Regions from separate parts of the Cupriavidus sp. SZY C1 genome, predicted to be linked through region 1. Evidence: predicted binding sites of a transcription regulator. Region 1 holds the regulator's gene; the other holds the start of a gene.
The links. Region 1 encodes LexA, which represses DNA repair genes until DNA is damaged. Its sites were predicted from a motif close to ACTGTATNNNNATACAGT; they were not measured.

Region 1 (7,307 bases):
TAGTGAGCCTTGGTACCGGTCAGGCGAGCCGGCGTGATCTTGCCGTTGTCGCCGATGAAGTCCTTCAGCGTGTCCAGATCCTTGTAGTCGATCTGTTCGACGCCAGCCACGGTGAAGCGGCAGAAGCGCTTGCGCTTGAACAGCGGGTTCTGTTGCTGGAAGCGCTTCTTGTTCTTGTTGTCACGTTTGACGAATGCCATGATTCAATCCTTTTCGAATGCTTTACATCGAGTGATGTGAAAGACCAGCGTCTTGCTGTTGCGGTGCTTGCGGGCCAGGAAACCCTCGCAATCGATCAGCGTGCCGAGCGGCATGCGCTCGAGCCGCTGGCCAATGGGGCCAATGCCCATGGCCACGATCGCGAATTCCACCTGCCGGGGCGTTTCCGCCTCCATCACCTCGCCGGCATGCTGCAGGATGCAGTTGACGACGGGGATGCCGGCCGGCGTGTAGCGCAACGTATCGCGCTCGGCCAGCGTGGCGGTCAGCCGGAGCTGGTTCACCGCGGCACCGCAGTCCGCGCTCAGGCGGGCTGGCCTTCCGTGGTCGTTTGCGCGGCCTTGCGGGCTTCTTCGCGCTGCACTTCCTTCATCATCGGCGACGGCGCCGTCTCGGCCTTCTTGGTCTGGACGATCAGGTGACGCAGCACGGCGTCGTTGAACTTGAACGCGTGCTCGAGTTCAGCCAGCGTGTCCTTGCCGCATTCGATGTTCAGGCAAACGTAGTGAGCCTTGGCCAGCTTCTGGATCATGTAGGCCATCTGACGGCGGCCCCAGTCTTCCACGCGGTGAACCTGGCCGTTTTGCGACGTGACGAGCTGCTTGTAACGCTCGATCATCGCCGGCACTTGTTCGCTCTGGTCCGGATGGACGATAAATACGATTTCGTAATGACGCATTGACGCTCCTTTTGGGATGAGCCACCCGGGCGTCACGTCCGGTGCGGCAAGGTTGAATAGCCCGCGAGTATAGCCCGGAACCCCGCTGCTTCGCAAGGTTGCCGGGCCGGGGGCTCAATACGCCGCAAACAGCGCCTGCAGGCGCGCGGCGTCGCGAGCCAGGCCGGGGTCGGCGGCCAGGGCCAGCAGCAACAGCACCCTGGCCTTGTAGGGATTGAGGTCGCCGGCCGAGACAAAGATGCCGGCGTCGGGCGCCGGCCGTGCCGGGATCGCCACATGCCCCGCGCCGGTCCGCGAGCTGCGCACGACGGCCACGCCGGCAGCCGCGGCATCGGCCAGCGCCGCTGCCAGCGTCTCGTGGACCGACCCGTTGCCGGCCGCCGCCACGACCAGCCCTTCCACGCCCGCCGCCACCAGCGCATCTAACGCCACCCGGCCGGGCTGGGCATAGCTGGCAACGACCTCGACCATCGGCCACGCCGCCGGCACCGGCAAGCGCGCCGCGTCCGGCCGGGCCGGCTGTCGCGTGAAGCGGACATAGGCGTCCTGGACAAAGCCGACCGGTCCGGTCATCGGCGAGACAAATGCGTCCACGGCCGACGTATGCGCCTTGGTCACGTCCCGCGCGGCATGGATCTGCTGGTTCAGCACTACCAGCACGCCCTGCCCCAGTGCGTCGGCGCTGGCTGCCACGCGCACGGCGTCGAGCAGGTTCAGCGGGCCATCGGCGGACAGCGAGGTCGACGGCCGCATTGCCGCCGTGACCACCACCGGTATGGGGCACGCCTGCGTGAGCTGCAGGAACATGGCCGTTTCTTCAAGCGTATCGGTGCCATGCGTGATGACAATGCCCGCGACGTCAGGCTGCGCCGACCAGTGCGCCACGCGCTCGGCCAGTTGCTGCCACAGGCCGAACATCATGTCCTTGCTATCGACCTGCGCCACCTGCTCCGCTTCCACACGCGCCACGTCGGCCAGCGGCGGCACTGCCTGCACCAGTTGGGACACCGGCACGGTGGCGGCCTGGTAATGGGCGCTGCTGGCGGGACTGCCGGACGAACCGGCAATGGTGCCGCCGGTGGCGAGCACGACGATACGCGGAAGACGTGGGTGCGAGGAATCTGGCATGGGCGACGCTTGATCATTGGCGGCCGCCAGGCAAGCGGCCGTGGGCGCCGATTGTAACTGCCCTGCCCGCCGCCGCGCGCCCGTGAAAAACCCGTGCGTGCCAACGGGGTGTCGCGCGTGTCTGCCCGGGATCGCAAATTGTGCTTGCACTTCACACGATACTGTATAAAATCACAGCATACTGTTTAAACATACAGTGCTTAGGCACGAGACCGGCGAACCATGGCGACCCTGACACCCCGGCAGCAGCAGATCTTCGACCTGATCCGCGACACGATCCGGAACACCGGCTTCCCGCCGACCCGCGCGGAAATCGCGGCCGAGTTCGGATTTTCCTCGCCCAATTCGGCAGAGGAACACTTGCGGGCCCTGGCGCGCAAGGGCGTGATCGAGCTGACGCCGGGCGCGTCGCGTGGCATCCGGCTCAAGGTGGCGCGAAGCGATTCGGAACGCTCGGACCAGTTCTCGCTGCCGATGGCGGGGGTGCTGCAACTGACACTGCCGCTGGTGGGCCGCGTCGCGGCGGGTAGCCCGATCCTGGCCGCCGAGCACATCGATCGCCAGTACCAGGTGGACGCCTCGGTCTTCGACGAACGGCCCGACTACCTGCTACGCGTACGCGGCCTGAGCATGCGCGACGCCGGCATCTTTGATGGCGATCTGCTGGCCGTGAAGAAGGCCAGCGAGGCGGCCAACGGCAAGATCGTCGTGGCCCGCATCGGCGAGGACGTTACGGTCAAGCGACTCAAGAAACGCGGCGACACCGTCGAACTGATCGCCGAGAACCCCGATTTCGAAAACATCGTGCTCCATTCGGGGCGCGACGAATTCTCACTGGAAGGTATTGCTGTCGGCCTGATTCGATCGTCAGGTTTCTAGCAACAAGCGGAGACGCCAGAACGGCGCCTCCGTGTCTCCGAGACTTCGGCAGCACGGCCGTCTGCCCGGGTCACCCGCTTTGCCTTGCCCATGCCGCCCCGTCCTTGCTGGACGACGGGTGCGGACCACTGCTGACCGCAAATTACGAGGTGCTGCCATGCTGCAATCGAATCCCATCGCTTCCCGCCGCCCGGTCAAACCGGTACCGTTCCGCCAGATCAAGGGCGTGCGCGTCTACCAGGGCGCCCAGCGCCGCACGATGGTCGGCAATATGGCCGCCATCTGCCGCATGCTGGAATTGGCCGAGCCAAGCGCCAAATCGTTCGACTGAACCGGTTCGACTGAACCCTACACGTCCCCGTACTCCTGTCGCATTGGCGTGATGCGCACCCCCGGCCTTGTCGAACCCCGTCGGCGGCCGGTTTTTTCTTTGGAACGTTTCAGATCCACTGGTCATTCTGGACCGTACGCTCGCTCGTCGCGCCGTCGCCGGTGTTCACCACGCCACGCGGCTCGATCAGCAGCATCCGGACCTCCTCTGCCGCGCAAGGCTTGTGCTCGACGCCCTTCGGCACCACACCCATCTGTCCGGCGCGCAGGACGATAACCTGCTCGCCTCCGGGAGCCGACCGCAGCTCGATGCGTAGCTCGCCGTCGAGCACGATGAACGTTTCGTCCGTATCGGCATGCCGATGCCAGTCGAAGTCGCCTTTGACCTTCACCACCTTGAACTGGTAGTCGTTCATTTCCGCAACGACGCGCGGCTGCCAGTGCCCGTCGATCAGGGCAATCTTGTCGAGAAGGTCAATCGTCTGGCACTGACCGCGGCCGGCAGGCGCGACATGGGGCGTCGAGGGCGTGGACATCGTTTTCTCCGTTCAAAGGTTGACGTGCCCCAGCTTACGCGGGGCACTGGCCACCGTCTTGAACGATCGTGGGTGCTTGTCAGCGCCGGGCGCCGGCGCCGGCGACCTGCAGCCAGCGCGCCGGCGTCAGGCCGAACGTCTTCGAGAAATGGCGCGTCATATGGCTCTGGTCGGCAAAACCGGCCCCGGCCGCCGCATCGGCCAGCGAGGTGCCTGCCAGCAGCAGCCGGCGCACCGTGTCGAGCCGGCGCATGGTCAGGTAGCGATAGGGGCTGGTGCCGTAGAAGGTGCGGAAGTCGTGCGACAGGCTCCAGCGGTCGCGGCCCGTCGCGGTTTCGAGTTCGTCCAGCGTCACCACGCGCGTCTGATTTGCCTGCAGATAGTCGCGCGCCAGGCTTGCCGCGTGGAAGTTGCCCCCTGACCGACGCGCGGGCGTGCCGGCAACGGCCGCCAAGGCATGCGCCAGTTCGGCGAGCGCGTCGCTTTGTTCCAGCGGTTCGAGCGTGCAGCCGACATGCTGGAGCAACGTGGCGGTCGCGGCCGCCAGTCGCGGGTCGGTTGTTACCCCGCCCTCAAGGAACGGCAGCGCCTGGCCGCCGAGCACCTCTTGAAAAAGCGCAGGCTCGACGTAGATCATCCGGTATCGGAAACCTTCCTCCGTGCCGGCCTGGCCATCGTGAATCTCGTCGGGATGCAGCACGATGGTATTGCCGGGCAGGCTGTCCCGCCGCGCGCGCCGGTAGCTGAAGCGCTGCACGCCAGCAAGCGTGCGCCCGATGGCATAGGTGTCATGGCGATGCATCGCATACGCCTTGCCCCGAAACCACGCCTCGATGCGCTCCACGCCTTCCATCGGCACGGCGCGTTGCACCCAGTCAGTCGTCAAGGGTCGTGCTTGTCGGATCATCTGCCGGGCTCCACCGCGAACAGCAGCCAGTGAACCACAGGTCGCGGGAGTCCGTCGATGGCTGCGTCCGACGCAGAAAGCAAAACAGCCGCTCGAATGAGCGGCTGCTTCGGGAAATTCTTTGGGGTGGCTGACGGGACTCGAACCCGCGACAACAGGAATCACAATCCTGGACTCTACCAACTGAGCTACAGCCACCGTAGAGATTGCTTGCTGAGCGATGTGTCGATCAGCGAAGACCAAGACTATACAAGGATTCTCGGCAGATGGCTAGTATTCCGCACAAAAAATTTCGTACTGCCCGGTGCGCGGGATCGCTTCAACGGGGGCCTACCCACTTCGCTTCCAGCAGGACTGCTTCCTTGATAGCGGCGATCGTGTCGGCCTCGGTCGGAAACAGTCCGAGCAGGCGTTTCGATTTTCCGTTCAGGACGTCCCGCTGCAATGCCTTGCCGGCCTCGATGGTCGTGCCGGGATGCCAGCAATATCGGGCTGTCCACTTGCCGTCCTGCAACTGCTCCGCTACCCAGATGACCCGGTAGTCTTCGAAGACTTCACCGAACGGTTCTTCCGCTTCCATTTTGTTTCCTTCGGGCTTGTTTCGGTCTTGGCCCCGACTCAGGCCTCGGCATCGACAAACCCTCCTGCTTAACCCCTGCTTGGCGTCGTCCCTTTCGGCACGGCCTGCCTATGCGTATGCGTATGCCGACTGTCGCGGCATTTTCGAGCGCATCCTAACATGACCTCGGCGTCGCTCGACTTAAAATCATGGCACCTCGGCACAGTAGCTGGCGCGATCTGAATGTTGGTCAAAAGCGCAGAGGCCGCCCCACCAACGCGGGGTTTTGTCGCGGAGACGACTATCGGATACTCGTTCGCGAGGGACATTGACCCCCTCGAACATTCCCGACAGGCGATCTCCCGACGAGTTCGCCTGCTTTTTTTGGGGACGCACATAAAAAAAGAGCCCGCCGAGGCGGACTCTTAAATTAGCGATCTCAATGCCCTGAAGGCCCATTCAATGTAATGCCCGAATCGGCCGATCACCATCCGGGCAAACCCACGGGTGGGTGTGTCACCCGTCCGACAGCCGAAAAAAAGCCCGCGCACGGCGGGCTCAAAAATCAGTTGAAGAAAGCCCTGTATTCGAGGGCAGGCACAGTGTAAGAACATGGCCCGCTTTGGGCGAATTAGGGGAATCCCTTTGCTGGTGCGGGTTTCCGGCCACATACCCACCCGCAAACGCTGCTGGGGCATACATTTGCGGCTTCGGCACAGCACGATCGTTCGAATTTAGAGCTTTTCCTCCAGCGCGGGAATCGTCGCTCGCTTACGCCGCGTCCTGCATCTCGGGACGCAAGTGCGAGCGGGCTTCGACGAAAAGCGCCTCGACCGCCGCGCGCGCGCGGGCGCCATGCATGCGGCGCGCGTCCGACAAGACCCGTCGCCATCCGCGACCGCCGTAGACGCCGCGATGCAGGCCCAGCATATGGCGCGTCGTGGCGCCCATATAACCGCCCTGCTCCACCAGATTGCCAATGTAGGCTTGCATGGCCAGCTCGGCGTCTTCCCGTGTCGGCACCGGCGCCGTCGAGCCATAAAATCGCTGGTCCATTTCGGACAGAATATAGGGATCGTGATATGCCTGACGGCCGACCATCACGCCATCCACATGACGCAAATGCGTTTCCATTTCGTCGTACGACACGATTCCGCCATTAATCAGGATTTCCAGATCCGGGAATTCCTGTTTCAGGCGATATGCCACTTCATAACGCAGCGGCGGGATTTCCCGATTTTCCTTCGGGCTTAATCCTTTCAGAATCGCGTTGCGCGCATGCACGATAAACGTGCCGCAACCTGCCTCAGCCACTGTCCCGACAAAATCGCGGACAAAATCGTAATGCTCGACCGTGTCGATGCCGATCCGGTGCTTGACCGTCACCGACACCGCCACGGCGTCGCGCATCGCCTTGACGCAGTCGGCCACCAGTTGCGGCTCCGCCATCAGGCACGCGCCGAACGCGCCGCGCTGGACGCGCTCCGACGGACAGCCACAGTTGAGATTGATCTCCTGATAGCCCCACTGCTCCCCAAGTTTGGCGGCACGGGCGAGGTCTTCGGGCTCGCTGCCGCCCAGTTGCAGGGCGACCGGCTGCTCCGCAGCGTCGAAATCGAGGTGCCGCGCGACATCGCCATGCAGCAGCGCGCCCGTCGTCACCATCTCGGTATAGAGCCAGGTGTGCTGGCTCAGGGAGCGGTGGAACGTGCGGCAATGCCGGTCAGTCCAGTCCATCATGGGTGCCACGGAAATGCGGCGCGGATTCACAGTCATGGGTACGGTGACGTGGGCGCCCCGCCGGGGCGGCAAAAGCCGCCAGACAACCGGGACGCCGCGAAACTAGGGCAACCCGCAAGTATACGCGAGTTACCCATTTTCAGCGTTGGGCCCGGCGCCACCGATGCGCCACCCCCGCCACGGTTCGCGGCATGAAGAAAGGCGCCCGAAGGCGCCTTTCCGTGGCGTTGGCCACACGCACATCAGTGCATGAACAGCCAGATCAGGATCAGTACAAAGGCCGGTACGCCAAGCAGCCAGGCTAGGATGTAGGGCATGATGTTTCCTCCT
Region 2 (7,307 bases), on a different contig from region 1:
GCGGTAGCGGGCGTGATTGCCGCCCATCTGATGTTCGGCCTGCCCCCGCTGGCGTTGTCCACGCAGCCGCGGACCGGTATGCCGATGTGGTGGAGCGAATACCTGGCGTCGTTCGGGCTGGTCGGGCTGGCCATGGCCACCGGGCGCTTCCGGCCCGGCCTCGTGCCCGGCGTGGTGGCCGGCTATATCACCGCTGGCTACTGGTTCACGTCGTCCACGTCATTTGCCAACCCGGCCCTGACGCTGGCCTGCGCGCTGACCGATTCCTTTACAGGTATTCGTATGATGGATGTTCCGGGATTCATCGGCGCCCAGATATTTGGTGCGATGAATGCCACGCTGCTGTTCCACTGGCTGTGCCGGCCGGCGGCGACGCGGGAAAAGCAGCGTCCGGCAGCGCCCGCGCGGCCGTGGCGCCGCCGTGCCGGGGTTACCAGCGCCGATTAAGCTGCACGCCGAAGATCGACCCGGTGGCCTGCGAGGCCCAGGCGTCGGCGGGGGCGGCGAACGTGATGCCGTCCACGTCGTTGGCGCGGCTGTAGGTGTAGAACGCGCGCAGGTTGGCGTTGCCGGTGGACTTGCCCAGCGTCAGCGTGGGCGCCACGGTAAAGGCGGTGCGCTGCCCGCCAACGCCAAACCCCGACGAGATCTGGTCGTGCGCCACCTCGAAGGTCAGCTTGAACTGGTCGTTGGCGACAAAGGCCGGCCGTACGCGCGTGGCGGCCCATTGCAGCGTTCCCATCCCGGAGCGGTCGAGCTGCAGGCTCGATTCCACTGAGCCGGCCAGCCCCGAGCGGCCCTTCCACTCCATCGATTCCGACACCCGCACGCGCGACAGCTCGTTGCCCATGCCCGAATAGCCGGTCATGGCCGTACGCGACCCCTGCCCGTACTGGAAGCCGAGCCGGTTGGTGCCGTAGAGCACGCCCTTCTGCTCGTGCATGGCCGATGCCCACCACGCGCTGCCGGTGTCCTCGATCTGCGACAGCGGCTCCACGCGCGTGAAACCGAGCCGCACCGAGCCGTCATCGTTGGTGCCGATCGGGGCGGTCAGCACTGAGTGGTAGCTCGGCAGCTTGGCGCCGTTCAGGTCGTTGCGGGCGGTGTACTGGTAGCTGAGCCCGAAATCGCCGAGCCTGGCGTTGTCGATGCCGAATCGCATCGACGAGGAATTGGGCGGCAGCAGGCCCGACGACATCAGGAACGGGCTGCTGTCGCGGCGGCCGGCCCAGACGCTGGCGCCGTCGAGCACCGACAGGCCGGACAGCCCGCTGACCGACGTGTAGAAATTCGGCACCAGCGCGTACGGGTCGACCGCGGCCGCGTTGCCGTTGACCGACGTCGCATTGGTGCCCTTGGCCTGCGCCACGAGTTGCACCTGGGCGCCGCCGCCGATGTCGGCCACCGATTCGCGGATCTTGACCTCGCCCGAACTCGTGCACGCCAGGCCCTGGCCGAAGCTGGCCGACGGCGTGCCGCCGCCGGGGCAGGCGCGCTGGGTGCCCGACCGGTCTTCCACGGCGGCCCGGCCGCTGTAGCCGAGGCGCCAGACCGAGTCGCCTGCCGGATCGTCGGCGGGCAACTGGGACCGCAGCACCGGTGGGGCGTCGGAAGGCGTGGCGGGTGGCGTATCGGACGCACCGGAGGGATCGCTTGCCGCCGCGGTGGCGTCCGCACTGTCGGTCCGGCGTGCCACGAAGGGCTCCGGCTGCGCCGGGAATTCGCCGAGCCGGTTCGGGAACAGCACCAGCGGCGGTGGAGGGGGCGGCGGCGGGGCCAGCGCGTCGGGCGGGCCGACGAAATCCGGATTGGCGTCGGCCGCAGTCTCCGGCGCTGCCTGGGCCACCGTGGCCGGGGCGGCATCGACTGCATCGATTGCGCTCGCAGCCTGGATCACGTCGGCCAGCGGGTCGGCCGGCGCAGCGGTGGGTACGGCGGCCGTCGCCACGGCGGATGCCACCGGGCTGACCACGGGCGCCGCCGAGATCAGCGGCGGCCGCGTCAGGGCCGTGGTGGCCGGGCCGCCGGTCTGCGCGCACGCGGCCACGCCCCACGCGGCCAGGATGGCGGACGCAAGGCGGCGGCGGGGCAGCAGGCGGTCGGGAAGCAGTACGGATTCCAGCATCGAAACAACGGTCAACGGCGTCGGCGCGATCGGACGGAGGATCTGGCGGTGCGATCGAAAGCCGGACGAGGGCTCCGGTTTTAACAGGCGAATTTTTTGACCGCAAGCCGGGTTACAAAATCCCGCCAGGTCGTCACAAAGCGTTGGAAAAGCGTTGGAAATCCCACATTGCGAAACTGCCGGCGCACCGTTTGCGGGCATCGCCCGGCCCGGGGTGCAAACCGTTGTGTCCGTGCCGAATTCCTAGCGAAAACCCCCATCCCGAAGGAAAGCCGTGCCCAAAAGGCCACCGCTATAATCGTCCGACCTGTCGGTTGGGCAACACATTGGCGCCCAGGCAGTTCCGCATACATATAAGAGAGGAGATGTCCATGGAACGTCGTTCCTTCCTGTTGAAGGCCTCGGCCGTCGCCGCTACGGGTGCGCTGGCTGCCTGTGGCAAGGAAGACAAGCCCGCGGCGCCGGCCGCATCGGCCAGTGCCCCGGCCGCGCCCGCCGTCGTCGGCAGCAACCCCGCCGTGGAATGGCGCCTGGCGTCGAGCTTTCCGAAGTCGCTCGACACGATCTACGGCGGCGCCGAGACTCTGAGCCAGCGCGTGAAGGAACTGACCGACGGCAAGTTCAACATCAAGGTGTTCGCGGCCGGCGAAATCGTGCCGGGCCTGCAGGTGCTGGACGCCGTGCAGAACCAGACCGTGCAGATCGGCCACACGGCCGGCTACTACTACTTCGGCAAGAACCCCACGCTGTGCTTTGACACCACCATCCCGTTCGGCCTGACCGCGCGCCAGCAGAACGCCTGGATGCTGCAGGGCAACGGCATGAAGCTGATGCGCGAGTTCTTCAAGGAATACAACGTCGTCAACTTCATGGGCGGCAACACCTGCGCCCAGATGGGCGGCTGGTTCCGCAAGGAAATCAAGACCGTGGCCGACCTGCAGGGCCTGAAGTACCGCGTGGCCGGGTTTGCCGGCGTGGTGCTGTCGCGCCTGGGCGTGGTGCCGCAGCAGATTGCCGGCGGCGACATCTACCCGGCGCTGGAAAAAGGCACGATCGACGCGGCCGAGTGGGTGGGTCCGTACGACGACGAGAAGCTCGGCTTCTACAAGGTGGCGCCGTACTACTACTACCCGGGCTGGTGGGAAGGCAGCGCGCAGCTGTCGTTCTACGCGTCGCAGCCGGAATTCGACAAGCTGCCGGCCCTGTACAAGCGCGCGCTGGAAACGGCCACGATCGAGGCCCACACGAACATGATGGCCAAGTACGACACCGTGAACCCGCAGGCGCTGGCCCGGCTGCTGGAAAACGGCGTGAAGCTGCGTCCGTTCTCGAAGGAGATCATGGAGGCGTGCTTCAAGGCCACCCAGGACGCCTACGCCGAGGAAAGCGGCAAGAACGCGTCGTTCAAGAAGATCTACGACGACTGGCGCGTCTTCCGCAACAACGAGGCCGCATGGTTCAACGTGGCCGAGCAGGCGTTCTCGCAGTTCAGCTTCGCCCGCAAGCTGTAAGCGCTGGCTGCCCGCCATCCGAAAGACCCGGCTCCGGCCGGGTTTTTTCATGGCAAGGACCCTGCCCGGCGCCCGGCGCCACACCCCGGTAGAATCCGCCCCACAACGGGACACTACCCGGGAATCCTCCTCATGCAACTCGGCATTTTCTACGCCCTGCTGGCGTACATCATCTGGGGCCTGCTGCCCCTCTACATCAAGTCCCTGCACGGCGTGGCGCCGCTGGAAATCCTGCTGCACCGGATGGTCTGGTCGCTGGTGTTCCTGGGCGCGATCGTGCTCTGGCGCCGCCATTTCGGCTGGCTGCGCGAGGTGGCGGCCCGGCCGCGTCTGATCCTGAACTTCGCGGCCAGCGCCGGGCTGCTGTGCGCCAACTGGTTCCTGTACATCTGGGCCGTGTCCGCGGACCGCGTGGTCGACGCCAGCCTGGGCTACTTCATCAACCCGCTGTTCAGCGTGCTGCTGGGCGTGCTGCTGCTGCACGAGCGGCTGCGTCCGGTGCAGTGGCTGTCGATCGCCATCGCGGCGGCCGGCGTGTTCTGGCTGACGTGGACGGCCGGCCATCTGCCGTGGATCGCGCTGGGGCTGGCGGCGTCGTTCGGCGGCTACGGGCTGCTGCGCAAGACCGGCGCGCTCGGGGCGCTGGAAGGGCTGTCGCTGGAAACGCTGATCCTGTTCCCGGTGGCGGCCTCGGCGCTGGCGTTCCTGTTCCTGACCGGGCAGGACACCACGCGCGCCGCAGCCACGGGTACGCAAATCCTGCTGCTGCTGGCCGGGCCGGTCACCGCGGTGCCGCTGCTGCTGTTCGCGGCCGGCGCGCGGCGCATTCCGCTGTCGCTGCTCGGCCTGCTCCAGTACGCCGGGCCCACCATCCAGCTCGGGCTCGGCATCTGGCTCTACCACGAGCCGTTTCCGGCGCAGAAGCAGATCGGGTACGCGCTGATCTGGATTTCGCTGGCGATCTACGCAACGGAAGGCGTGCTGGTCAGCCGCTTCGGCCCCAAGCGGATCATCGATGTGAAAAATGAAGCGGCATGAAGATGGTCGTAGATCATTGATGATGGGAATGGTCTACCCGCGCCGCGCCCTATTCCTGAAACCAGGCCGCCGCACTATACTGTACGTTTATACAGTATAGCCGCGCCCCCCAATGTCTTCCACCGTGCCCCGGCGCATCGCCCATCTCGACATGGACGCGTTCTATGCGTCGGTGGAACTGCTGCGCTATCCGGACCTGCGCGGCCAGGCGGTGGTGATCGGCGGCGGCCGCAACGCCATTCCCGAGACCCTGCCCGACGGCTCGCGCCGCTACGCGCGGCTGCGCAACTACGTGGGCCGGGGCGTGGTAACCACGTCGACCTACGAGGCCCGGGCGCTGGGCGTGTTTTCGGCCATGGGCATGATGAAGGCCGCCAAGCTGGCGCCCGACGCCATCCTGCTGCCGACCGACTTCGACGCCTACCGCCGGTACTCTGGCCTGTTCAAGGCGGCGGTCCGAACATTCACCGGACAAATAGAAGATCGCGGCATCGACGAGATCTATATCGATCTGACTGATGTCGACGGCGACGCGCGCGATGTGGCGGCGCGCATCAAGGCGGCCGTCCACGACGCCACCGGCCTGACGTGTTCGATCTGCGTGGCGCCCAACAAGCTGCTGGCCAAGATCGGTTCGGAACTCGACAAGCCCAACGGCCTGACGATCCTGACGCCGGCCGATATCCCGCTGCGGATCTGGCCGTTGCCGGCGCGCAAGGTCAATGGCATCGGCCCCAAGGCGGCCGAAAAGCTCCAGGCCATCGGCATCGAGACGGTCGGCCACCTGGCCGAAGCCGACCTGGGGCTGCTGCAGGCCCACTTCGGCCGCAACTACGCAAGCTGGCTGGTCGAGGTGGCCCACGGGCGCGACGAGCGGCCGGTGGTGGTCAGTTCCGAGCCGAAGTCGATGAGCCGCGAGACCACGTTCGAGCGCGACCTGCATCCGCGCGGCGACCGCCCCGTGCTGTCCGAGCAGTTCACCAAGCTGTGCATGCGCGTGGCCGACGACCTGCGCCGCAAGGGCTACGTGGGCCGGACGGTGGGCATCAAGCTGCGCTTCGACGACTTCCGCACCGTCACGCGCGACCTGACGATGACCGCGCACACGGCCGATGGCGGCGAGATCCGGCGCGGCGCCACCGAATGCCTGAAGCGCATCCCGCTGGAGCGGCGCATCCGGCTGCTGGGCGTGCGCGTCAGCGCGCTGATGCCGGCCGCCGAGCAGGGCGACAACCCCGCGCCGGTGCAGGAGGCGTTCCGCTTCGACGATGAGGACGAGCTGGACGAGTAAGAAACCCCGCCGCCAGCACATCTATCTATCTCCCGGTAGAATCGGCGGCGCTCCCGGCCCGATGCCGGGACATCATCCCGAGCCGCCCCCATGACCTCCACCACCGCCGTGCGCCCCGCCGCCCCCGCCGCCTGGATCACCCCCTTGCTGGCCGTGGCCTGCGGGATGATCGTCGCCAACCTCTACTACGCCCAGCCGCTGGTCGGGCCCATCGCGCAGGCGCTGCACCTGTCGCCGGAAATCGCCGGGCTGATCGTCACGCTGATCCAGATCGGCTATTGCGCCGGCCTGCTGCTGCTGGTGCCACTGGGCGACATCGTCGAGAACCGCCGCCTCGTGCTGGTGCTGGTGGCCGGCTGCGCCGTGGCGCTGGTGGCCGCCGCGCTGGCCACGCACGCGGGCGTGTTCCTGATCGCCGGCTGCATGATCGGGCTGTGCTCGGTGGCCGTGCAGGTGCTGGTGCCGTTTGCCGCCCACCTGGCGCCCGAGCACGCGCGCGGGCGCGCCGTCGGCAATGTCACCAGCGGCCTGCTGATGGGCATCATGCTGGCGCGCCCGGTGTCGAGCCTGGTGTCCGACGTGTTCGGCTGGCACGCGATCTTTGCGGCGTCGGCCGTGGCGATGGTGCTGCTGGGCGTCGTGCTGGCGCGCAAGCTGCCCCGGCGGCAGCCCGCGCCGGGCCCGAACTACCTGCAGACGCTCGGCTCGATGGCGCACCTGCTGCGTACCCAGCCGGTGCTGCGCCGCCGGGCCGCGTACCAGGCCAGCATGTTCGGCGTGTTCAGCCTGTTCTGGACCACCACGCCGCTGTACCTGGCCGGGCCGGCCTTCCACCTGTCGCAGACCGGCATCGCGATCTTCGCGCTGGTAGGCGTGGCCGGGGCGATTGCCGCGCCGATGGCCGGCCGCTATGCGGACCGCGGCCACGGCCGCCAGATGACCGCGCTGGCGCTGGCGCTGGGCGCCGGATCGTTCCTGCTCAGCCGCGTGGGCGCCGAGGGGTCGATGCTGTCGCTGCTGTCTCTGACCGTGGCAGCGGTCTTGCTGGACTTTGCCGTGTCGACCAACCTCGTGATCGGCCAGCGCGCGATATTCTCTCTGTCGGCCGAGCACCGCAGCCGGCTCAACGGCCTGTACATGGCGATCTTCTTCGTGGGCGGCGCCATCGGGTCGTCGGTCGGCGCCTGGGCCTATGCGCGCGCCGGCTGGCCGCTGGCAAGCTGGATCGGCTTTGCCCTGCCCGCGCTGGCGCTGGTCTACTTCCGCACCGAGCCGCGCTGAAGTCGTCGGCTTACTACGTCTCCCTGCACCGCCACGCCGCGCCGTGACGCCGGCTTGATCG

Region 2: a site for LexA is predicted at 4,753-4,770, ahead of dinB (DNA polymerase IV). Genes of this name have one in related genera too.

Annotation. Positions count from the first base shown of each region.
Region 1 is NZ_JAUANU010000004.1:11,931-19,237, reverse strand. It holds gene rpsR (30S ribosomal protein S18) at 1-200, opposite strand, end outside; gene priB (primosomal replication protein N) at 204-503, opposite strand; gene rpsF (30S ribosomal protein S6) at 524-898, opposite strand; gene QTN24_RS08360 (asparaginase) at 1,013-2,026, opposite strand; gene lexA (transcriptional repressor LexA) at 2,249-2,905, shown strand; gene QTN24_RS08350 (hypothetical protein) at 3,063-3,236, shown strand; gene QTN24_RS08345 (cupin domain-containing protein) at 3,346-3,771, opposite strand; gene QTN24_RS08340 (AraC family transcriptional regulator) at 3,851-4,642, opposite strand; tRNA gene QTN24_RS08335 (tRNA-His) at 4,801-4,876, opposite strand; gene QTN24_RS08330 (hypothetical protein) at 4,998-5,258, opposite strand; gene dusA (tRNA dihydrouridine(20/20a) synthase DusA) at 6,009-7,013, opposite strand.
Region 2 is NZ_JAUANU010000006.1:176,641-183,947, forward strand. It holds gene QTN24_RS12030 (MIP/aquaporin family protein) at 1-447, shown strand, start outside; gene QTN24_RS12035 (carbohydrate porin) at 431-2,125, opposite strand; gene QTN24_RS12040 (TRAP transporter substrate-binding protein) at 2,497-3,636, shown strand; gene rarD (EamA family transporter RarD) at 3,769-4,674, shown strand; gene dinB (DNA polymerase IV) at 4,787-5,965, shown strand; gene QTN24_RS12055 (MFS transporter) at 6,056-7,246, shown strand.